One region of the Kitasatospora sp. NPDC085879 genome, then DNA from elsewhere that is predicted to be linked to it. Evidence: riboswitches for the same ligand, from Rfam matches in the RefSeq annotation. Region 1 holds a riboswitch; each other region holds the start of a gene.
The links. A riboswitch is a leader RNA that binds a small molecule or an ion and turns the genes downstream of it on or off. The one in region 1 is predicted to bind thiamine pyrophosphate.

Region 2: it holds a riboswitch for thiamine pyrophosphate, as region 1 does, so the genes downstream of both, thiO (glycine oxidase ThiO) here and AB0P35_RS39375 (cytosine permease) in region 1, are expected to answer to the same signal.
Region 3: it holds a riboswitch for thiamine pyrophosphate, as region 1 does, so the genes downstream of both, thiC (phosphomethylpyrimidine synthase ThiC) here and AB0P35_RS39375 (cytosine permease) in region 1, are expected to answer to the same signal.

The regions. Positions count from the first base shown of each region.
Region 1 covers NZ_JBFBJZ010000115.1:508-7,728, reverse strand. Annotated here, with positions in the region: gene AB0P35_RS39385 (ATP-binding protein) at 1-34, opposite strand, end outside; gene AB0P35_RS39380 (glycerophosphodiester phosphodiesterase family protein) at 263-1,009, opposite strand; gene AB0P35_RS39375 (cytosine permease) at 1,212-2,591, opposite strand; TPP riboswitch at 2,586-2,727, opposite strand; gene AB0P35_RS39370 (trypsin-like peptidase domain-containing protein) at 2,973-4,646, shown strand; tRNA gene AB0P35_RS39365 (tRNA-Ser) at 4,722-4,807, shown strand; gene AB0P35_RS39360 (hypothetical protein) at 5,050-5,664, shown strand; gene AB0P35_RS39355 (FAD-linked oxidase C-terminal domain-containing protein) at 5,809-7,173, shown strand.
Region 2 covers NZ_JBFBJZ010000003.1:244,404-251,624, forward strand. Annotated here, with positions in the region: gene pknB (Stk1 family PASTA domain-containing Ser/Thr kinase) at 1-1,735, opposite strand, end outside; gene AB0P35_RS04350 (thiazole synthase) at 1,848-2,645, opposite strand; gene thiS (sulfur carrier protein ThiS) at 2,649-2,873, opposite strand; gene thiO (glycine oxidase ThiO) at 2,867-4,036, opposite strand; TPP riboswitch at 4,031-4,143, opposite strand; gene AB0P35_RS04365 (FAD-dependent oxidoreductase) at 4,212-5,414, shown strand; gene AB0P35_RS04370 (Rv2175c family DNA-binding protein) at 5,523-5,888, shown strand; gene thiE (thiamine phosphate synthase) at 5,888-6,532, shown strand; gene AB0P35_RS04380 (polyprenyl synthetase family protein) at 6,573-7,221, opposite strand, start outside.
Region 3 covers NZ_JBFBJZ010000017.1:3,210-10,430, forward strand. Annotated here, with positions in the region: gene AB0P35_RS15370 (hypothetical protein) at 390-569, opposite strand; gene thiC (phosphomethylpyrimidine synthase ThiC) at 697-2,508, opposite strand; TPP riboswitch at 2,504-2,635, opposite strand; gene AB0P35_RS15380 (hypothetical protein) at 2,734-2,937, shown strand; gene AB0P35_RS15385 (flotillin family protein) at 3,097-4,569, shown strand; gene AB0P35_RS15390 (hypothetical protein) at 4,634-5,623, opposite strand; gene AB0P35_RS15395 (VC0807 family protein) at 5,679-6,392, opposite strand; gene AB0P35_RS15400 (ketoacyl-ACP synthase III) at 6,603-7,221, shown strand, end outside.

The DNA of each region.
Region 1 (7,221 bases):
CCATCAACGCCACCCCCGGGACCTCCTTCAGCATCTGCCGAGGGATGGATGCCCCCAGGGAATGCGTCGGAAACGACCGTTCGGCGATCGTGGGCCGACATTTCCAGGGCCCGCGACTCACGGTATTCAACCACCGATAAACCGCTTACGGTCTGTTGTGAAAGTCCGAAGAATTGAGCGTTCTCTGAGCATCCGTCAGTAGTTCCGCGCCCCGCCGTGCGCTCCGTGCACATCCGCCCACCGGGGTCACAGGCTCACGAGCTCACCGGCCGAGCTGCGCCAGCACCTCGCGCGGCCGGTTGGTGATCAGCGCCTCCACGCCCAGCTCCAGGCAGAGCTCGACGTCCTCCGGCTCGTCGACCGTCCAGACGTGCACCCGGTGCCCGGCCCGCCGCAGCGCCGTCACCAGGCCCGGGTCGCGCCGCACCAGCTCGATGCCGGGCCCCGCGATGCCGGCACCGCCGGGCAGCGCCCTGGTCCTGCCGAGCACCGGCAGCCTGCGCTCCAGCAGGTACACCGTCGGCACTGCGGGCACCGCCCGGCGGACCCGGTGCAGCGACAGCTCGGAGAAGCTCATGATCCGGACGGTGGACTCCTCCGGAGTGCGCGGCAGCAGCCCGTAGTGGTCCAGCAGCCGCACCAGCTCCGCCTCGGTCCGGCCCGCGTACCGGGTCGGGTGCTTGGTCTCGATGGCCAGCTCCACCCGGCGGCCCGCCCCGGCGACCAGTTCGAGCAGGCCGGCCAGGGTGAGGATGCCGCTCGGCCGCGGGGTGTCCGGCGAGTGCCAGGAGCCGAAGTCCAGCTCGGAGAGCTGCGCCAGCGTCATCGCGGACACCGCGCCCCGGCCGTCCGAGGTGCGCCGGACGGTGCGGTCGTGCACGCACACCAGCCGGCCGTCGGCGGTCAGCCGGACGTCGCACTCCAGCCCGTCCGCGCCCTCCTCGATCGCCCGGGCGTACGCCTCCAGGGTGTGCTCGGGCAGGGCCGCGGAGGAGCCGCGGTGCGCGATGACCCGGACGGCCGAGCGCTCGGGCGCCGGGAGGCCGGAGTCCGCCGGAGCGGTGCGGCGGATCTTCTGAGTGTCCACATCAACACCCTACGAGTGCGTAGATGTCCGATCGGATTCGGCACGGGAAACCCGTGGTGAACACCTCCGTCCGGCGGTCGGCGGCACCGGACGGAGGCCGTCGTGCCCTCGCGGGCCCGTCCGCTCAGTCCTCGGCGCGGGCCGGCCGGCGGGCCGTCAGCGGGGTCAGCGCCCAGGTCGCCAGCGCGGGCACCAGGAAGCCGAACAGCGAGGCCGAGGTCCACGGCTGCGGGGTGAAGCCCACCGCCGACTGCAGGCCCTGCCAGAAGTCCGTCCACCAGCCGGCGACCGCGGTCGGCGCCAGGAACTGGTAGGTGGCGAAGCCCAGCGCCCACGGCAGCAGCATCAGCCAGCGGGCGGGCGCGTCCTGCCCGGTGTTCCAGCCGTTCCGCCCGGCACCGAAGAAGTAGTCCACCGCGAGCACCGCCAGCAGCGGCACGAAGACCGCGCCGATCAGGTAGAGGAAACTCGCGTACGTGTCGTTGAACTCGCCCTCCTGGACGCGCAGCGCCAGCAGCGTCACCAGCGCGCCGATACCGCCGGTGAGCAGCCGCCGGTCCACCTTGGGCAGCAGGTTGTGCACCGACATCGCGGTCGAGTAGACGTTGGCGAAGGACTGGTCGGTCTCCCGGATCACCAGCACCAGCAGGAAGGCCCAGCCGGCCGCGACACCGGTGAACGAGGAGAAGATCTTCGAGCTGTCGCCGCCCGACTGCAGCAGCGCGATCAGGCCGAGCACGTAGCACCAGACCTGCGCCAGCGAGTAGCCACCGAAGGTGCCCCAGTAGGCCGAGCCCGGGGTGCGCGCGTGCCGGGTGTAGTCCGCGGCCAGCGGCACGAAGGAGATCGACACCGCGATGATCGCGTCGGTCGCCGACAGGAAGCCGTCCCAGTTGCCCGCACCCGGGTCCGGGAAGCCCTGCCGGGCCAGCTGGACGGTGAAGTACACCATCGCCACGCCGACCGCGATCGCCACGTACTTGCGCAGCACCGCGATCGAGCCGAGCGGCCAGATGGTGAGCACCGTGGTCAGCACGCCGGCCACCAGCACGAACAGCCAGCGCCAGCCCTGGGTGCCGGCCACCGTCTGGGCGCCGCCCGCGATCACGATCAGCTCGAAGACGCCCCAGCCGATGCACTGCAGGATGTTCAGCGCCGTCGGCAGGTAGGAGAGGCGGGTACCGAACAGCCCGCGCAGCACCGCCATCGCCGGGGCACCGGTGCGGGCGCCGATCAGGGCGGCCACGCCCAGCATCGCCGTGCCGATCACGGTGCCGGTGACGATCGCGGTGACCGCGGCCGCGAAGGACAGCTCGTGGCCGGGGGCGCCGAGCACGGTGGCGGCGCTCTGGAAGCCGATCAGGCTGACCCCGAGGTTGGCCCAGAGCGCGAACTGGGCGCGGAGGTCGAGCGTCCGCGGCGGGGCGGTGTCCAGGACGAGCGGCGCCTCGACGCGCCGGCCGGCCTCGACATCGGGAACAGGGGCAGGCGAAACAGCCGTCATGGCCGGAACTCCCTACGCCGGCATTACCCGGACAGGTTCAGGCGGTCAGCGCCCCCTCGTCCGGGCCCGGGCTCCGCCCGGCCGGTCGATCGGCGCACTCTCAGCCTGGAAGGTCCAAGCTCCCGCGTGTTCAGATGAGGACGACAGGCTAACGGGCCTCGCGCCGGACGCCAAGGCCCGGACGCCCGCGTTCCGCATCGCGGGACCGCGGGCCGCCGGCCGCGTGCCGCGGCCGCGCACACCCGCTCCGGCGCAGGTCGGGCGCATCCTGTCAGGGACGCCTAAGGATTCTTAGATGTTCTTCAGGAGGCTCCTTACGGCAACCGAATCAGCCATGCGAAACACTATGGGCCAAGGATCTGTCAGCTATGGAGGTCGTCCGTGAGCAACGAGCACGCGAGTGGGTCCACCGGGCCGCAGGAGGAGCAGCAGCTGCCCTCCGGCGAGCCCCGTACGGTGGGTCCGGCTCCTGACACCGCGGCGGCCGACGGGCCGCCGCCGGTCGTCGAGTCCGCGCCCACGCTCGCTCTCTCCAAGCTGAGCGAGCCGGCCCCGGCCGCGCCGTCGTACGGCGACGCGCCGCCGCCCGCCGCGCCGGCCGCGCCCACGTACATCGACGCGCCCCCGCCGGCAGCCCCGGCGGTGCCCACGTACATCGACGCGCCGCCGCCGGTGGTCGCGGCCACCCCGGCCCAGCCCGGGCACGCCAACCCCTACGCGGCACCGGCCGCCGCGGGCACCGACCCGTACGGCACTCCCGCGGCCCCGCCGCCGGCCGGGCCCACGCCCCCCGGCGAGGTGCACCACCCCTTCGGCGCCGGCCACCCGGTCGGCGGCTGGGGCCACCCGACCGGCGGCCCCGGCGGCGGCAACCCGGGCGAGCCCGGCGGCCCCGGCTACCCGTACCCGTACCCGTCGGCCGGCGGCCCGGCCCCGCGCCGCAAGCGCGGCGGCATGATCGCGCTGATCGCCGCGGTCGCGCTGGTCGCGGGCGTGGCCGGCGGTGCCATCGGCGCCGCGGTCACCGGCGACGACAGCTCCGGCGGCGCCACTCGCACCAGCACCACCGTCAGCGTCAGCGACAGCCGCAAGGTCACCGACCGCGCCCCGGACTCGGTCGCCGGCATCGCCGCCAAGGCGCTGCCCAGCACCGTCACCATCAAGGCGCAGGGCTCGCAGGAGTCCGGCACCGGCACCGGCTTCGTCTTCGACACCGAGGGCCACATCCTCACCAACAACCACGTGGTCGCCCCGGCGGCGTCCGGCGGCAAGCTCACCGTCAAGTTCTCCGACGGCTCGTCCTACAACGCCTCCGTGGTCGGCCGCGCCCAGGGCTACGACGTCGCGGTGATCAAGCTCGACAACCCGCCGAAGGACAAGCTCAACCCGCTGCCGCTCGGCGACTCCGACAAGGTCGCGGTCGGCGACGCCACCATCGCCATCGGCGCCCCGTACGGCCTCGAGGGCACCGTCACCACCGGCATCATCAGCGCCAAGGACCGCCCGGTCGCCTCCGGCGACGAGACCGGCCAGCAGGCGTCGTACATGAACGCCCTGCAGACGGACGCCTCGATCAACCCGGGCAACTCCGGCGGCCCGCTGCTCAACGCCTCCGGCGCGGTGATCGGCATCAACTCCGCCATCCAGTCCAACACCAGCGGCAACGGCCGGGCCGGCTCCATCGGCCTCGGCTTCGCGATCCCGATCAACCAGGCCAAGTGGGTCGCCGAGACGCTGATCAAGGACGGCCAGCCGGTGTACGCCATCCTCGGCGTGCTCCGCAACGACGACTACAAGGGCGACGGCGCCCAGATCCAGACCACCGCCGTCCAGGGCACCCCGGCCGTCACCCCCGGCGGCCCCGCCGACCAGGCCGGCCTCAAGGCGGGCGACGTCATCACCAAGCTCGGCGGCATCCCGATCGACAGCGGCCCGACCCTGGTCTCCGAGATCTGGACGCACAAGCCCGGCGAGAAGGTCGAGGTCGAGTACACCCGCGACGGCAAGGCCGCCAAGACCACCGTCGTCCTCGGCGAGCGCAAGGGCGACAACTGACCCCGGCCGAGGACACTCTGGGCCGGAAACGGAGTGCACCGAACCCGCTCCGACCCGTTAGGCTGACCTCCGCCAGGAGGGTTGCCCGAGCGGCCTAAGGGAACAGTCTTGAAAACTGTCGTGGCCTTGCGTCACCGTGGGTTCAAATCCCACACCCTCCGCGTGTGAGGAAGAAGTACCAGCTCAGGGCGGGTACCGACTTCGGTCGGTGCCCGCCCTCGGCGTTGGGCGGGCCCGGCGGGCCTGACGGGGCGCCATGGAACGGGCGAGCCCGGGAGGCAGGCATGCCCCGGACGGGTCGCCCGCCTTGCCGGGTGCGGGCCGGCGCCGTCCGATGGACGTGTGCCGTGCCCGTACCCCGGCGCCGTCCAGGGTGCCGGGCCGACGACAGGAAACCGCAGCCATGTACGTCCGCACCCTCTACACCACCGGTGACCCCGCCCTGATCGACGAGGCGCTCGACGCGCTGCGCGCCGAGGCCATCGGGCTGCTCACCGGTCAGCCCGGCTACCGCGGTTACGGGCTGTTCGCCGACCGGGCGCTCGGGAAGATCGCGATGGGCTCGTGGTGGGAGAGCGAGCAGGCCCAGCGGGACAGCGACGAGGCGCTGCGGGCCCGCCGCGCCGCCCTGCTGTCACCGTTCGCGGGCACCGTCACCACCGACGTCTGGGAGGCCGCCGTCTTCACCCCGCCCGCCCCGGCCTCGCCCGGCGCCGGCTTCCGGGTGGTGCGTGCCGACATCGACCCGGCCCGGATCGACGCCCTGGTCGAGCGGTTCCGCGAGACCCTGCTGCCCGGGATGGGACAGATCGACGGCTTCGTCTCCGGCACCCTGCTGGTGAACCGCGCGGCGGGCCGCGCCTCGGTCGGCACGATCTTCCGCGACCGTGCCGCGCTGGAGGCCTCGCGCGGCCCGCAGGCGGCCCTGCGGGCCAAGAACGCCCCGGCGGCCGGTGTCACCGTCCGCAGCCTGGAGGAGTTCGAGGTGGTCCTGCTGGACCGCCCGCACCACGACTGACCCCGGCGGCCGCACCGCCCGTCCGATCGGCACCCCTGACCGCCCGTCAGGGGTGCCGATCGGTGTTCGCGCACCGTCCTTGCCGCGCCCGCCCGACGGGGGCAGAGTGCAGATCGGACGGATGCGCGAGAGGCGGAGGCTGCCGTGGGTGATCTGGTCGACCGGCTGGTGTCGGGGCTCCCGGAGACGGCGGTCGCCGTCGACCCGGACGTGGTCGCCTCGTACGCCCACGACATGGCCGGGTTCTGCGAGGCCGGTTCGCCGGCCGTGGTTGTCTTCCCGGAGACCGTCGAGCAGGTGCAGCACGTGCTGCGGACGGCGACCGAGCTCCGGGTGCCGGTGGTGCCGCAGGGCGCCCGCACCGGTCTCTCCGGCGGGGCGAACGCCGTGGACGGCTGCATCGTGCTGTCGATGGTGAAGATGAACCGGATCCTGGAGATCGACCCGGTGAACCGGCTCGCCGTCGTCGAGCCCGGGGTGGTCAACGCCGAGCTCTCCCGGGCCGCCGCCGCGCACGGCCTGGCCTACCCGCCGGACCCGTCCAGCTGGGAGTCCTGCACGATCGGCGGCAACATCGGCACCGGCGCGGGCGGTCTGTGCTGCGTGAAGTACGGCGTCACCAGCGAGTACGTGCTCGGGCTCGACGTGGTGCTGGCGGACGGGCGGCTGCTGAGCACCGGCCGGCGGACGGCCAAGGGCGTCGCCGGCTACGACCTGACCCGGCTGCTGGTCGGCTCCGAGGGCACCCTCGCCGTGGTGGTGCGGGCGGTGGTCGCGCTGCGGCCGACCCCGGCCCCGCAGCTGGCCCTGGCCGCGGAGTTCCCCAGCACCGAGACGGCGAGCGCCGCGGTCTGCGCGGTGATGGCGCAGGGGCACGTCCCCTCGCTGATGGAGCTGATGGACTCCACCACCGTGCGCGCTGTCAACGCGATGGCGCGGATGGGGCTGCCGGAGTCCACCCGGGCGCTGCTGCTGGTCGCCTTCGACGGCCCGGCCAAGGAGGCCGAGCTGGCAGAGGTCGCGCGGCTCTGCCGGGAGGCGGGGGCGAGCGAGGTCGTCCCCGCCGAGGACCAGGCCGAGTCGGACATGCTGCTGGAGGCCCGCCGGCTCTCACTGCCCGCGATGGAACGGCTCGGCACCACGATGATCGACGACGTGGCGGTGCCGAGGTCCCGGCTCGGCGAGATGCTGGACGGCGTGGCCGCGATCGCCGAGCGCCACCGGCTGACCATCGGTGTGGTCAGCCATGCCGGCGACGGCAACACCCACCCGGTGGTGATCTTCGACTCCGCCGATCCCGACGAGACCGCCAGGGCGCGGGCCTCCTTCGACGAGATCATGGCGCTGGGCCTGGACCTCGGCGGCACGGTCACCGGCGAGCACGGGGTCGGTCTGCTCAAGCGCGAGTGGCTCGCCCGCGAGCTCGGCCCGGTCGGACTGGAGCTCCAGCGGCAGATCAAGACGGTCTTCGACCCGCTCGGCATCCTCAACCCGGGCAAGGCGCTCTGAAACCCGGGCAAGGCGCTCTGAAATCCGGGCAAGGCGCTCTGAAATCCG
Region 2 (7,221 bases), on a different contig from region 1:
AGTTGATCACCACGGTGCTGCCCTGCGGGCGCGGGGTGCCCGCCTTCGGGGTCTGGCCGGACACCTTGCCGGTGCCGAAGAGGTTCAGGCCGGTGCTCTGCACGGTGAACCCGGCGTCCGTGAGCGCCTTCGTGGCGTCGTCCTTGCTCAGGCCGACCACGTCGGGCACCGGCTGCATGCCCTTGCTGACCACCAGCGAGACCGGCGTGTTCGGGCTGACCGAGGTGCCGGCGTCCGGCTCGACGCTGATCACCGACCCCTTGGGCACGGTGTCGTCGAACTCCTCGCTGGTCGTCCCCGGGGTCAGCCGGGCGTCGGTCAGGGCCTTGCGCGCCTCGTCCACCGGCAGCCCCTCCACGGACGGCACCGGCACCCGGTCCGGGCCCTTGGAGAGCACCACCTTCACCGGGTCGCTCTTGCGGGCGCGCGCCCCCACCCCGGGATCGGTGGACAGCACCTGCCCGGCCTTGACGGTCTCGCTGAACTGCTGGCTGAACGCGCCGCGCAGCCCCGCCTTGTCCAGCGTCGTCACCGCCTGCGCCTCGGTCTGCCCGAGCACGCTCGGCACCGTCGCGTACAGCCCGTCGGAGAGCAGGTACGTCGCGCCGCCGACCAGCACCAGCAGCACCGCGACGACCGCGCCCCAGATCAGCGGGGCACGGGAGCGCGGCGGCCGCGGCGGGCGCCCCGGCCGGGTCGGCGCCGTCTCGTCGTACGGCCGCGGCTGGGTCAGCAGCTCGGCGGGCACGTCCAGCACGCTGGTGCGCTCCACCGGGCGGTCCACCACCGCGGTGACCTCGCCGGTCGGGTACTGCGGGGTCGGCCGGGTCGAGGCCGGCGGCTCCGCGTCCAGCTGCGCCGGGGTGAGGGTGCGGCGGGCCCGCTGCAGCGCGGCCAGCAGCTCCACCGCGTCCCACGGGCGGGCCTCCGGGTCGCGGGCGGTCGCCGCGGCCACTATGGCGTCCAGTTGGCGGCCCACCCCCGGCGCGGACGCCGAGGGCGGCGGGACGTCCTCGTTCAGGTGCCGGTAGATCACCTGCATGGCGTTCTCGCCGGTGTGCGGCTTGGCGCCGGTGAGCATCTCGTACAGCAGGATGCCGGCCGCGTACACGTCGACCCGCTGGTCGGTCGGGCCGTCCTGGCGGATCTGCTCCGGGGCCAGGTACGACACCGTGCCGAGCACCGTGCCGGTCGAGGTGGTGCTGGTGACCGCCTCGCCCGCGCCCTCCGTGCCGGTCAGCAGCCGGACCAGGCCGAAGTCGGCGACCTTGACCATGCCGTTGTCGGTGATCAGCACGTTCTCCGGCTTGACGTCCCGGTGCACCAGGCCGGCCCGGTGCGCGGCGCCGAGCGCCGCCAGCACCGGCTCCAGGATGTCCAGCGCGGCCCGCGCCGACAGCGCCCCGCGGTCGCGCAGCAGGTCGCGCAGGGTCCGCCCGGGCACGTACTCCATGGCCAGGAACACCGCCCGGCCGTCCGCCCCCTGGTCGAAGACGTTCACCACGTTCGGGTGGGAGAGCCGGGCGACCGCCTTGGCCTCGCGGATGAACCGGCCGGTGAACTCGTTGCCGCCGTCCGCGGCCAGCGCCGGGTGCATCACCTTCAGCGCGACCACCCGGTCCAGCCGGGTGTCCGTCCCGCGGTACACGGTGGCCATGCCCCCGACGGCGATGCGCCGATCCACCCGGTACCGGCCGTCGAGCAGGGCACCGATCAGGGGGTCGTCGAGCGTCATGTCCACCCGAGGAGTGTAGGGCGCAGGGGTGACCGCGGGCCCCGGACGCACCGCCCGGGGCCCGGTTGTGCCGATGTTGAGACATGCCGTCCGCGAACGGCCGGCCGGTGGGTCAGAACGCCGGGTGTTCGCGGGTGTCCAGGTCCGCGCGCCCGGCCATCTGCGAGGACGCCTCGGCGTGGAACCGGCGCGGGATCCGCCCCGCCCGGTACGCCAGCCGGCCGGCCTCGGTGGCCCGCCGCATCGCGTCCGCCATCAGCACCGGGTCCTGGGCCCGCGTCACCGCCGAGGCGAGCATCACCGCCGAGCAGCCCAGCTCCATCGCCAGCGCCACGTCGGACGCCGTGCCGGCGCCCGCGTCCAGCACCACCGGCACGCCCGCACTCTCCACGATCAGCTGGAAGTTGTGCGGGTTGCGGATGCCCAGGCCGGAGCCGATCGGCGAGCCCAGCGGCATGATCGCCGCGCAGCCGACGTCCTCCAGCTTCCGCGCCAGCACCGGGTCGTCATTGGTGTAGGGCAGCACCGTGAAACCGTCGTCGACCAGCGTCTCCGCGGCCTCCAGCAGCTCGATCGGGTCGGGCAGCAGGGTCCGCTCGTCCGCGATGACCTCCAGCTTCACCCAGTCGGTGCCGAGCGCCTCCCGGGCCAGACGGGCCGTCAGCACCGCCTCGCCGGCGGTGAAGCAGCCCGCCGTGTTGGGCAGCACCCGGATCCCGTTGCGGGTCAGCACGTCCAGCACCGAGCCCTGGGTCGCCGCGTTGACCCGGCGCATCGCCACCGTGGTCAGCTCGGTGCCGGACACCCGCAGCGCCTGCTCCAGCACGTCCAGGCTGGGGGCGCCGCCGGTGCCCATGATCAGACGTGAGGTGAACGTCGAGTCCGCGATCGTGAACAGGTCGTCGGCCATCGGTCAGCCTCCCTGGACGGCGGTGAGGATCTCCACCCGGTCGCCCGCGCCGAGCACCGTGGCCGGCCAGGAACCGCGCGGCACCACGGCCTCGTTGAGCGCCGCCGCCACCCCGGTGTTCGCGGCGGACACCTCCGCCACCACCTCGGCCAGCGTGGTGCCCGCGGGCAGCTCCCGCGGCTCGCCGTTGACGGTCAGGGGGACGGCCGCCGGTTCGGTGTTCAGCATGCGAGGGCCTTCGACTGGAAACGGTCGGGGGAGAAGCGTTCGGGGGAGAACGGAGCGGCGAGCTCCGGGACACGCCCGGTCGCCAGGTACTCGCCGACCAGGTCGGCGGTCACCGGCGTCAGCAGCACCCCGTTGCGGTAGTGGCCGGTCGCGGCGACCAGCCCGGGCAGTGCGGTCGGGCCGATCAGCGGCGCGTTGTCGGGCGAGCCCGGACGCAGCCCGGCACCGGTCTCCACCAGCGGAAGCTCCGTCAGCCCCGGCACCAACTCGTGCGCGTCGCGGAGCAGTTCGTAGACCCCACCGGCGGTCACCGTGGTGTCGAAGCCCTGCTCCTCGCTGGTCGCGCCGATCACCAGCTCGCCGTCCGCCCGCGGCACCAGGTAGATGTGCTGCCCGCGCACCACCGCCCGCACGTTGCGCGACAGGAACGGCCGGTACGCCGGCGGCACCTGCAGCCTCAGCACCTGGCCCTTCACCGGCCTGACCGGCGGCAGCACACCCTCCGGCAGGCCAGGCAGCAGGTGGCTGCGGCAGCCCGCCGCCAGCACCACCCTGTCGCCCGCGAGCTCCTCGCCGCCGTCGGTGCGCACCCCGGCAGCCCGGCCGTCCTCGACCAGCAGCTCGGCCGCGCTCGCCCGGTGCAGCACCACCCCGGCCCGCTCGCAGGCCGCGACCAGCGCCCGCGCGAGGCGCCGGCCGTCCACCTGGTGGTCCCCGGTGACCAGCAGACCGCCGCGGACGCCGGGCGCCAGCATCGGCTCCAGCCGGCGGCACTCCCGCCCGGTCAGCCACTGCGAGTCCAGACCCAGCCGGCCCTGGAAGGCGTGCAGCTCGCGCAGCTCCTCGCGGTCGTCCGCGTCCAGTGCCACCGCCAGCGTCCCCGTCCGCCGGTACCCGGTGTCCAGCCCGGTCGCCTCCGTCAGCTCCGCCGCGAACGCCTGGTACCGCTCGTTCGACGCCATGCCCAGGCGCAGCAGCGGCTCCTCGCCGTACTGCAGCTCCGTCACCGGCGCCAGCATGCCCGCGGCCACCTGCGCCGCACCGCCGCCGGGCACAGGATCGACCAGGGCCACGGCCAGCCCGCGCTGCGCCGCCCGCCAGGCGACGCCGAGCCCGATGATGCCGCCGCCGACCACCAGCACGTCTGAATGGGACCGTGCCACGTCGCTGATTCTCCCTTCGCCGGCATGACCCGGATCAGGTTCGGACGGTCGCGGGCCGCTCCAGCCCGCCTCTCAGCCCGGTGCACCGGGCTCCCGTGTGGTGTGCACCCACCATAACGCCGGGTGTCGCCCACCCCGAAAGGGCGTACACGGGCTGGACATCCCGGCCGATAGGGTGGCCGCCGTGGCAGAGCTGAACCGCACCGAAAGCGTCCTCGTCGCCGGCACCGGCATGGCCGGCGCCCAGTGCGCCCTCGCACTGCGGCAGGGCGGCTTCCGGGGGCGGCTCGCGCTCGTCGGCGACGAGCCGCACCGCCCCTACGACCGGCCGCCGCTCTCCAAGGACGTCCTGCTCGGCAAGACCGACAGCACCGCCTTCGACATCGACTGGGAACAGCTCGGCGTCGACCTGCTGCTCGGCCGTCGCGCCACCGGCCTCGAACCCGGCGTCCTGCACACCGACGCCGGCCCGCTCACCCACGACGCCCTGGTGATCGCCACCGGCGCCGAGGCGGTCACCCTGCCCGGCGCCGCCGACGCCCGCCTGCTGCGCACCCTCGACGACGCCCTCGCGCTGCGCGCCGACCTCACTCCCGGCACCCGGCTCGCCCTGGTCGGGGCCGGCTGGATCGGCGCGGAGACCGCCACCGTCGCCCGGCAGCTCGGCTGCCACGTCACCGTCGTCGAGTCCGGGCCCGCCCCGCTGCCCGGCGCACTGCCCGCCGAACTCGGCGCGCTGATGGCCCGCTGGTACGCCGACGCCGGGGTCGACCTGCGCTGCGGCACCGGCGTCGCCGCCGTCGAACCCGAAGGCCTGCTGCTCACCGACGGCGAACGGATCGCCGCCGACCACGTCGTCGTCGGCATCGGCGCCCGCCCGGCCACCGGCTGGCTGGCCGGCTCCGGTGTCGCCCTCGACACGGCGGGCGCCGTCCTCGTCGACGAGCGGCTGCGCACCGCCGCCCCCGGTGTGTGGGCGGCCGGCGACTGCGTCTCCTATCCCTCGCGACGCGCCGGCACCCGGCTCGCCGTCCAGCACTGGGACCACGCCCTGCAGTCCGGCGCGGCCGCGGCCGCCTCGCTGCTCGGCTCGGACACCCCCTACGACCCCGTGCCGTACTTCTGGTCCGAGCAGTTCGGACGGATGGTCCAGTACGCCGGCCGGCACGCCGACGCCGACGACCTGCTCTGGCGCGGCAGCCCGGACGAGGCGTCCTGGTCGGTGCTGTGGCTGCGCGGGGGCGCCCCGGTCGCGCTGCTCGCCGTCGACCGGCCGCGGGACCTCAACCAGGCCAAGCGGCTCATCGAACGCGGCACCGTGCTCGACCCCGTCCTGGCCGCCGACCCGGCCGTCCAGCTGAAGGCCGCGGCCGCCTGACCGCGGAGGGCGACACCGGGCGGCCGTCCGGTCACGATCCGTCATCGGTCCCGGGCCGGCGGGGTGGGCTGCGTGCGCTGGGGGCCCGGCAGGTGGCAGTCTGGTGCCGTGAGTGAGATCGATCCCAAGATTGACGCCCTGGTCCCGGCCTGGATGTACCTGCCCGACATCTCCGAACTGTGGGGGGTGCAGGTCACCGAGGTCCGCAACATGGTGAAGGCCAACACCCTGCTGGCCGTCCGCCGCGGCGAGAACAAGTCGCTGCAGGTGCCGGCCGCCTTCATCACGCCCGATGGCACGGTCAAGCACCTGATCGGCCTGCTGACCGTCCTGCGGGACTCCGGCTTCAGCGACGAGGAAATCCTCGAGTGGCTCTTCACCGAGGACCCGTCGCTGCCCGGCAGCCCCATCCAGGCCCTGCACGAGAACCGCGCCACCGAGGTCAAGCGCCGCGCCCAGGCGATGGCGCTCTGATGGCCGACCCGCGGGAGCAACTGGCCGACGCAAGGCTCTACCTCTGCACCGACGCCCGCCGCGAGCAGGGCGACCTCGCCGAGTTCCTCGACGCGGTGCTGGCGAACGGCGTCGACATCGTCCAGCTGCGGGACAAGGGCCTGGAGGCCCGCCAGGAGCTGGAGTACCTGGAGGTCTTCGCGGACGCGGCCCGCCGGCACGGCAAGCTCTTCGCCGTCAACGACCGGGCGGACGTCGCGCACGCCGCCCGGCCGCCGGTGCTGCACCTGGGGCAGGACGACCTGCCGGTGCCGGCGGCCCGGGCGATCCTCGGCGAGGACGTCCTGATCGGGCGCTCCTGCCACGCGGAGGCCGAGGTCGACGCGGCGATCGCCGAGGCCGGCGTCGACTACTTCTGCACCGGCCCCGTCTGGCCCACCCCCACCAAGCCCGGCCGGCCGGCCCCCGGCCTCGGCCTGGTGTCGTACACCGCCAAGGCCGTGACGGACCGTCCGTGGTTCGCGATCGGCGGCATCGACGAGACCAACCTCGACGAGGTCCTCGCGGCCGGGGCGCGGCGCGTCGTCGTCGTCCGCGCCATCACCGCCGCCGAGGACCCGGGCGCCGCTGCGGCCTTCCTGGCACGCCGCATCCGCAACGCCTGAGGGCCGGGCAGACCCACTCAGGGGCGGGTGCGACCGGACGTCAGTGCTTGCGGGTGGTGGCGGCTTCGGCGAGGGCCAGCAAGGTGGGGCGGGCCGGGCCGTCGGTGAGGGGGGCGGCGTCGAGGGCGGCGAGGGACTGCTTGAGGAGCTCCTCGATGCGCTGCTCGACGCGGTCGGCTGCTCCGCTCCGCTGCACGAGGTCCCGCAGGACGGGGATCTCCTCCGCCGTGAGGTCGGCCGCGCCGAGCCGCTCGTCGAGGTGGCGGGCGTCCGCGGGGGCCAGCCCCCGCATCGCGTGGGCGACGAGCAGGGTCCGCTTGCCCTCGCGGAGGTCGTCCCCGGCGGGCTTGCCGGTGACGGCGGGGTCGCCGAAGACGCCGAGCAGGTCGTCGCGGAGCTGGAAGGCCTCACCGAGCGGCAGCCCGAACGCCCCGTAGGCCTCGACGAGTTCGGGCCCGGCGCCGGCGAGCAGGGCGCCGACCTGGAGCGGCCGTTCGATGGTGTACTTCGCGGACTTGTAGTGCAGGACGGTCTGCGCCCGGTCGATCGCCCCGGCGTCGGCGGAGTCCCCGGCGACGGGTTCGAGGACGTCCAGGTACTGGCCGACCATGACCTCGGTCCGCATCAGGTCGAAGACCGGCTTCGCGGCCCGTACCGCGGCGTCCGGCAGCCCGGAGGCCTGGAAGAGC
Region 3 (7,221 bases), on a different contig from region 1:
GGATCGGGACACCGGAACTGGCCGGATCTACTTCCTTGTGGTCACAGGCTCCGCAAAGGGTTGCCGCGAGCCGGAAACTTCTTCCGGTCACCTCGTGGTGAGGTGGACGTTGATCAGCGTCCAGGGTGACGTCGGCGCCCTCGGCGTCGACGTTCCACACGCGCGTGGCCCAGAAGGGTCGGCGTCCTCACAAGCGGCCCAAGAACACGGCTGAGCAGGCATATCGGATGCGGTGGCGCTGAAGAGCACGGCCGCACACGTCGGCTGAACGGCTCCTGCCGACGCGCCACCGGCGCGGACCAGGCCGTCCAGCCATGCCCGGCGGCGGGTGAGCACGGACGGTTGGCGGTTCACTCGTCGTCCGCTTCTCCGCGCAGATACGCCTGATGTCACGCGCGACCGGCGCCGCACCACCCGAGTGCAGCGCGCCCTTGCCCCGAGACCCGGGCCGGGCGGAGCTCGAAGAGATTCGCCGGCTCTTCGACGGCCAGCTCGTCCACTGTGATGCCCTCGGCTGTGGCCTGCTCACGCAGACAGACCTCAACGCCGTCCGGCACCTGAATGGACATGCGGACACCGCGCGCCTGCGCAGGAGGGCCGGAGCTCGGCGGAGACAATCCGGCCGCCCGGTAGGCCTGTACAGCGAAGCGCCGTCCCGGAAAGCGAAAGTCGCTCGGGACGGCGCTCGTCTGTAGGTCAGTCAGCCAGCGGCAGGTAGACCCGGTTACCCTGGGCCGCGAACTCCTCCGACTTGGCCTTCATGCCCTCGACGGCCTCCGCGTCGTACTCGGGCTCGGGCGCACCGTCGCCGTACTTCTCTGTGATGGTTCGACTGATCTTCATCGAGCAGAACTTCGGGCCGCACATGGAGCAGAAGTGCGCGGTCTTGGCCGGTTCGGCGGGCAGCGTCTCGTCGTGGAAGTCGCGGGCGGTCTCCGGGTCGAGGGCCAGGTTGAACTGGTCCTCCCAGCGGAACTCGAAGCGCGCGTCGGAGAGTGCGTCGTCCCAGGCCTGGGCGCCGGGGTGGCCCTTGGCGAGGTCGGCGGCGTGGGCGGCGATCTTGTAGGTGATGACGCCGGTCTTGACGTCGTCCCGGTTGGGCAGGCCCAGGTGCTCCTTGGGCGTGACGTAGCAGAGCATGGCGGTGCCCCACCAGGCGATCATGGCGGCGCCGATGCCCGAGGTGATGTGGTCGTAGCCGGGTGCGACGTCGGTGGTGAGCGGGCCCAGGGTGTAGAACGGCGCCTCGTCGCAGATCTCCTTCTGGAGATCCATGTTCTCCTTGATCTTGTGCATCGGGACGTGGCCCGGGCCCTCGATCATCACCTGGACGTTGCGCTCGCGGGCGATCCGGCCGAGCTCGCCGAGCGTCTGCAGTTCGGCGAACTGGGCCTCGTCGTTGGCGTCGGCGATGGAGCCGGGCCGCAGGCCGTCGCCGAGCGAGAAGGTGACGTCGTACGTCGCCAGGATGTCGCAGAGCTCTTCGAAGTTGGTGTAGAGGAAGTTCTCCTTGTGGTGCGCCAGGCACCAGGCGGCCATGATCGAGCCGCCACGGGAGACGATGCCGGTCTTGCGGCGGGCGGTCAGCGGCACGTAGCGCAGCAGTACGCCGGCGTGCACGGTCATGTAGTCGACGCCCTGCTCGCACTGCTCGACGATGGTGTCGCGGTAGACGTCCCAGCTGAGGTCCTCGGCCCTGCCGTCGACCTTCTCCAGGGCCTGGTAGAGCGGCACGGTGCCGATCGGCACGGGGGAGTTGCGCAGGATCCACTCGCGGGTGGTGTGGATGTTGCGGCCGGTCGAGAGGTCCATGACGGTGTCGGCGCCCCAGCGGGTCGCCCAGGTCATCTTCTCGACCTCCTCCTCGATCGAGGAGGTGACGGCGGAGTTGCCGATGTTGGCGTTGATCTTCACCAGGAAGTTGGTGCCGATGATCGCCGGCTCGACCTCCGGGTGGTTCACGTTGACCGGGATGACGGCCCGGCCGCGGGCGACCTCGTCACGGACGAACTCCGGCGCCAGGCCCTCGCGGAGGGCGACGAACTCCATCTCGGGGGTGATCACGCCCTGCTTGGCGTAGGCGAGCTGGGTGACGGCGGCGCCGTCGCGGCCGCGCAGCGGGCGGCGCGGGCGGCCGGGGAAGACGGCGTCGAGGTTGCGCAGGTTCCCGCCGCGCGGCGAGGTGTGCTTGATGCCGTCGTCCTCGGGGCGGGCCTCGCGGCCGTCGTACTCCTCGACGTCGCCGCGCTGGCGGATCCAGGCGTCGCGCAGGGCGGGCAGGCCGCGCCGCACGTCCGGTTCGTAGGAGGAGTCGGTGTACGGGCCGGAGGTGTCGTACAGCGGGACGGTGCGGCCGTTGGTGAGGAGGACCTCGCGGTACGGGACGCGGAGGTCGGGGCGGCTGCCCTCGCGGTGGGCCTTGCGCCAGGCCGGGGTGGGGTAGCCGGTGGACGCGCTGCTGACGCCCCGGCCGGAGGCAGACTGCGGCTGTGCTTCAAAGGTGGTCATCAGACCCTCTACTCCCTACGCCGGCATTACCCGGTCAGGTTCCTGCGGTCGGCGCAGCGGTCGGTCCGTGTACCGCGGACCTTTCAGCGCCCTCTCAGCCCGGTGCTCCGAGCTCCCGTTGGTCGCAGGCGGATGCCTGCAACAAGACGTCAACACCGTAGCGGCCACATCGGGGCAGGTCCAGACGGGTTCCGGCCAGTGGACGGGCGCGGCAGACTGGCGGGCATGGTGGGCAACACAGGGCGGGTGACCGGCCGGACGGGGCCGGGGCTGGTGGGCGAGGTGATGGTGTTCGTCCCCGAACGGCGGGGGACGGAGGCCTTCCTGGCGTACCCGGCGGTGCCGGGCGAGGAGCTGGCGGTGGGCACTCCGGTGGTGGTCGTGGAGTACCAGCCGCCGCGCACGGTGTACGTGGCGGCGGTCCTTTGACGCAATCTTGACGCGTTCCTGGGCGAATTGTGGGCGCCGGGCCCTTCCGTGGCGATCTCGGCAGGCGCAGAATCTCCTGCTGCCGCCGGCTTCCGCGCCTTCCTGCACATCAGAGCGCAGCCACGGGACGCCGGCGTGCGCCGAAGGGGGAATCAGCCGATGCTCATCGGCATCGCGGGGGCCGTCGTGGCCTCCATCGTCGTCCTTGTCGTGCTCTTCAGGCTCATGTGGCGGGTCGCCGAGCCGAACGAGGCACTGATCATCTCCGGTTCCCGGCACCGCTCGGAGGGTGTCGCGGACGGACTCGGATTCCGGATCGTCACCGGGCGCGGCACGTTGGTGCTGCCCGGTGTGCAGGTGGTGCGCCGGCTCTCGCTGGACCTCAACGAGGCCGAGCTGGACGTCGAGTGTGTGACGTCGCAGGGCATCCCGGTGCACGTCAAGGGTGTGGTGATCTTCAAGGTGGGCGACGATCCGGTGTCGATCGCCAATGCCGCGCGCCGCTTCCTCGACCAGCAGAAGATGATGGGCCACCGGGTCCACAACGTCTTCGCCGGCCATCTGCGGTCCATCGTCGGCGGGTTGACGGTCGAGGACATGATCCGCGACCGCGAGCGGATGACCGGGGAGACCCGGGCGGCGTCCGGCAGCGAGATGGAGAAGCTGGGCCTGATCATCGACTCGCTGCAGATCCAGGAGATCCTCGACCCGACCGGCTACATCAAGAACCTCGCCGCCCCGCACGCCGCCGCTGTGCAGCGGGACGCCCGGATCGCCGCCGCCGAGGCGGACCGCCGGGCCACCGAGGCCGAGCAGGAGGCGTTCGCCCGCAAGTCCGAGGCCACTCGCAACTCCGGTATCCAGCAGGCCGGTTACCAGGCCGAGCTGGAGACGGCGCAGGCCCGGGCGCTGCAGGCAGGTCCGCTGGCGCAGGCCGCGGCCCGGCAGGAGGTCGTCGTCCAGGAGACCAAGGTCGCCGAGTTGGAGGCGCACCGCAAGGAGCAGCAGCTGCAGGCGGACGTCCGCAAGCCGGCCGACGCCCGGGCGTACGAGACCCGGACGAAGGCGCAGGCCGACCGTGACGCCCGGATCTCGGCGGCGGAGGCGCTGGCCCGGGAGACCGAGCTGAAGGCCGCGGCCGAGGCGAACCGGGTGAAGATCGCCGCCACCGCGGAGGCGGAGGCCACCAAGGCCCGCGGTCTGGCTTCGGCCGAGGCCACCCGGGCGACCGGCCAGGCCGAGGCGGCGGCCGCGGAGGCGAAGGGCCTGGCGACGGCCGAGGCGGCCCGGGCCCTCGGTCTGGCCGAGGCGGAGGCGATCAAGGCGCGGGCGGCGGCCCTGGCGGAGAACCAGGAGGCGGTCGTCGCCCAGCAGTTGGCGGAGAACTGGCCGGAGATCGTCCGGGCCGGTGCGGAGGCCTTCGGCAATGTGGAGCACATGGTGCTGCTGAACGGCGCCGAGGGCATGGGCGAGATGATGGCCAAGGCGCTGACCATGGGCGGGACGGGGCTGGGCCTGGCCCGGCAGTTGCTCTCCGCGATGGGCCAGCAGCAGCGTCCGGCCGAGCCGGTGGCCGCCGCCGAGCGTGCGGTGAGCCGGGCGATCCCCGTCCAGGAGGGCGCGGAGTCCTGAGCACGGCGGCAGCCCGCCCGGCCGCGGTGTGCGGCGGGGCGGGCTGCTGCGCGGGCGGAGCCGGTCAGGGCCGGTCAGGTCGGTAGGCCTCGGCGAGGGCGGTGAAGACGGCCTTCGGCCGGCGGGTGCCGTTCTCCAGGGCCACCACCCCGTAGGAGCCGAGGTCGAGGTCGTGGGCCGGGTCCTCGGGGCGGTGCGGGGCGCGGTAGCCGGCCCAGGTGAACCAGAAGGCGGCGTCCACGCCCTCCTCCTCGAACACCGGCAGCAGCTCCCGCAGGTGGCGGGCCTGTTCCTGCTTGTCGCGGACGAGCCCGGGGCGCACCGCGGGCGGTTCCACGGAGCGGTCGATGACGTCCCAGCCGAGGCCGCCGCGGTCGGCGGCGCCGGCGTAGGTGCAGCAGCCGAACTCGGTGACGGCGACGGGCTTGCCGTGGGCGAAGTGGGCGCGCAGCTCGTCCCGGTAGCGGGCGGCGTTGTGGGCGTCCCGGTAGGCGTCGACGGCGACCAGGTCGAAGGGTGTCCAGTCGATCCGCTCCCAGACGCCGGAGGCGTAGGTGATCCGGCCGCCGAACTCGGCGCGGCAGGCGGCGGCGGTGTCGGCGAGGAAGGCGTTGAGCCGGGCGAGCACGGCGGGCATGGTCTGCCAGGTCTCGGGGCGGAAGAGGGCGGCCATCCGGTCGCCGAGGCCGGCGCCGGGCAGCAGGCCGTCGGCGAAGAGGGTGAGTTCGCAGCCGAGCACCAGGACGACCTCGGCGCCGGCCGCCCGGAGCTGCTCGGCGCGGCGGGCGCTGTCCAGCAGGACGGGCCGCATGGCCTGCTCGTCCAGGCCGCAGGGAAAGGGCGCGAACCAGATCTCCAGGCCGTGCTCGGCGGCGTACTCGGCGGCGAGGGCGATCCGCTGCGGGTCGTCGCCGGTGATCCGGACGGCCGTGCAGTGCAGTTCCTCGGCGATGGTGCGCAGTTCGGCGCGGGCCTCGGCCGGGTCGAAGTGCGGCCGGGAGGACCCTCCCGCGGGGGTGAAGCCGGTGTCGTAGTTGATGCCCTTGGCGCGCATGGCGGTCGTTCCCCCGGGTGTGCGGTGCGGCGGTCGGTGGTCGGTGCGGCCGGGGTCACTCGGCGTCGGCGACGACCTGGTGGGCGATCCGCTCGGCGAAGACGTTGCCGGCGAGGATGCCGACGCCGATCGCGGCGACCAGGAAGACGGTGCCGAGCCAGGCCATGGTCTCGACCGGCACGGTGTAGGCGCCGACGACCCGGGCGATGCACTCGGCGACCAGGGCGGTGCCCCAGACGAGCGAGAAGTTGCGCTCCTGGCGGCGGAAGGCGGCCGAGCCGTCGGCCAGCCGGTCCCAGGCGGCGGCCCGGGCGGCGATGCCCTTGACGATGAAGGGCTTGAGGCCGGCGGTCATCAGCGGGCGGCGGCCGAAGGCCGAGACGATGATCGAGATGCCGATGACGCTGCTGATCGCGCCGTCCTTGGCGAGCATCAGCCGCGGGTCGCCGCTGAGGGCGGAGAGCGCGATGCCGGCGGTGTTGACCACCAGCATGAGCAGGGCGAGCGCGTTGAGGGTGCGCTCGCGGAGCAGTCCGACGGCGGTCCGGACGGCCGGGACGGCGCTGGAGAGGGCCAGCGAGGCGACCAGGCCGAGGCCGAGCGCGCTGTGGGCGGCGAAGTAGACGCCGAGCGGGACGGCGACGTCGACCGCGAGCGGCTTCAGCGCGTCGAGCTTCGTCGCGGCGGCCTCGCTCCGGCCGTTCCGGCCGGTCTGCCCGCTCTGCCCGGTCTGCTCGTCGATCGCCGCGGTGGTGGTGATGGTGGCCATGGTGTCCGCTCCCCTGTCGGTGGTGCCCGGTCTTCCCGATGCATCGAGAATCCCGCGGACGGGGGTTCGCCCGGCAGTGTCGGCCGCACCGGGATCCGCATGACGGATGTCACGGCCGGATCCCAGCAGGGAGGTTGGGGGTGATCGCCGGTCAGGCCTGAGTACGGGTACTCAGGCCGCGGGTGCCCGGGCACCGGGAGCATGGCGGGCATGGACCTTCGATTTCCGAGCGTGGGCATCACCGCGGTGGGCGCCGGCCTGCCGGCCCGGGTGCTGACGTCGCAACAGCTCCAGGACGAGGTGGTGGCCGGCAGCGGACTCCGGCTCCCCGACCGGATGTTCGAGAAGGCCACCGGCATCGTCACCCGGCGGTTCGCCGCCGACGACGAGTACGCCTCCACCCTGGCCCTGGCCGCCGCCCGGAACGCCCTCGACCGTGCCGGCCACCACCCGCTCGACATCGACCTGTTGGTGTACGCCTCCGCCACCCGGGACGTCTGCGAGCCCGCCACCGCCCACCTGGTGCAGGCCGAACTCGGATCCCGCGCACACGCCTTCGACGTCTCCAACGCCTGCAACAGCTTCCTCAACGGCATCGACGTGGCCCGCGCGATGATCCTCGCCGGGCGGGCCCGCCGCGCCCTGGTGGTCACCGGCGAGACGCCGAGCCGGGCGATGCGCCGCGACCCGTCCGGCCTCGCCGACTTCCGGGACGGCTTCGCCGGCTACACGTTCGGCGACGCCGGCGCGGCCGTGGTCGTCGAACCGGTCGAGCGCGGCGGCATCCTGGACGTGGAGACGGAGACCGCCTCCGAGCACTGGGCGGTCG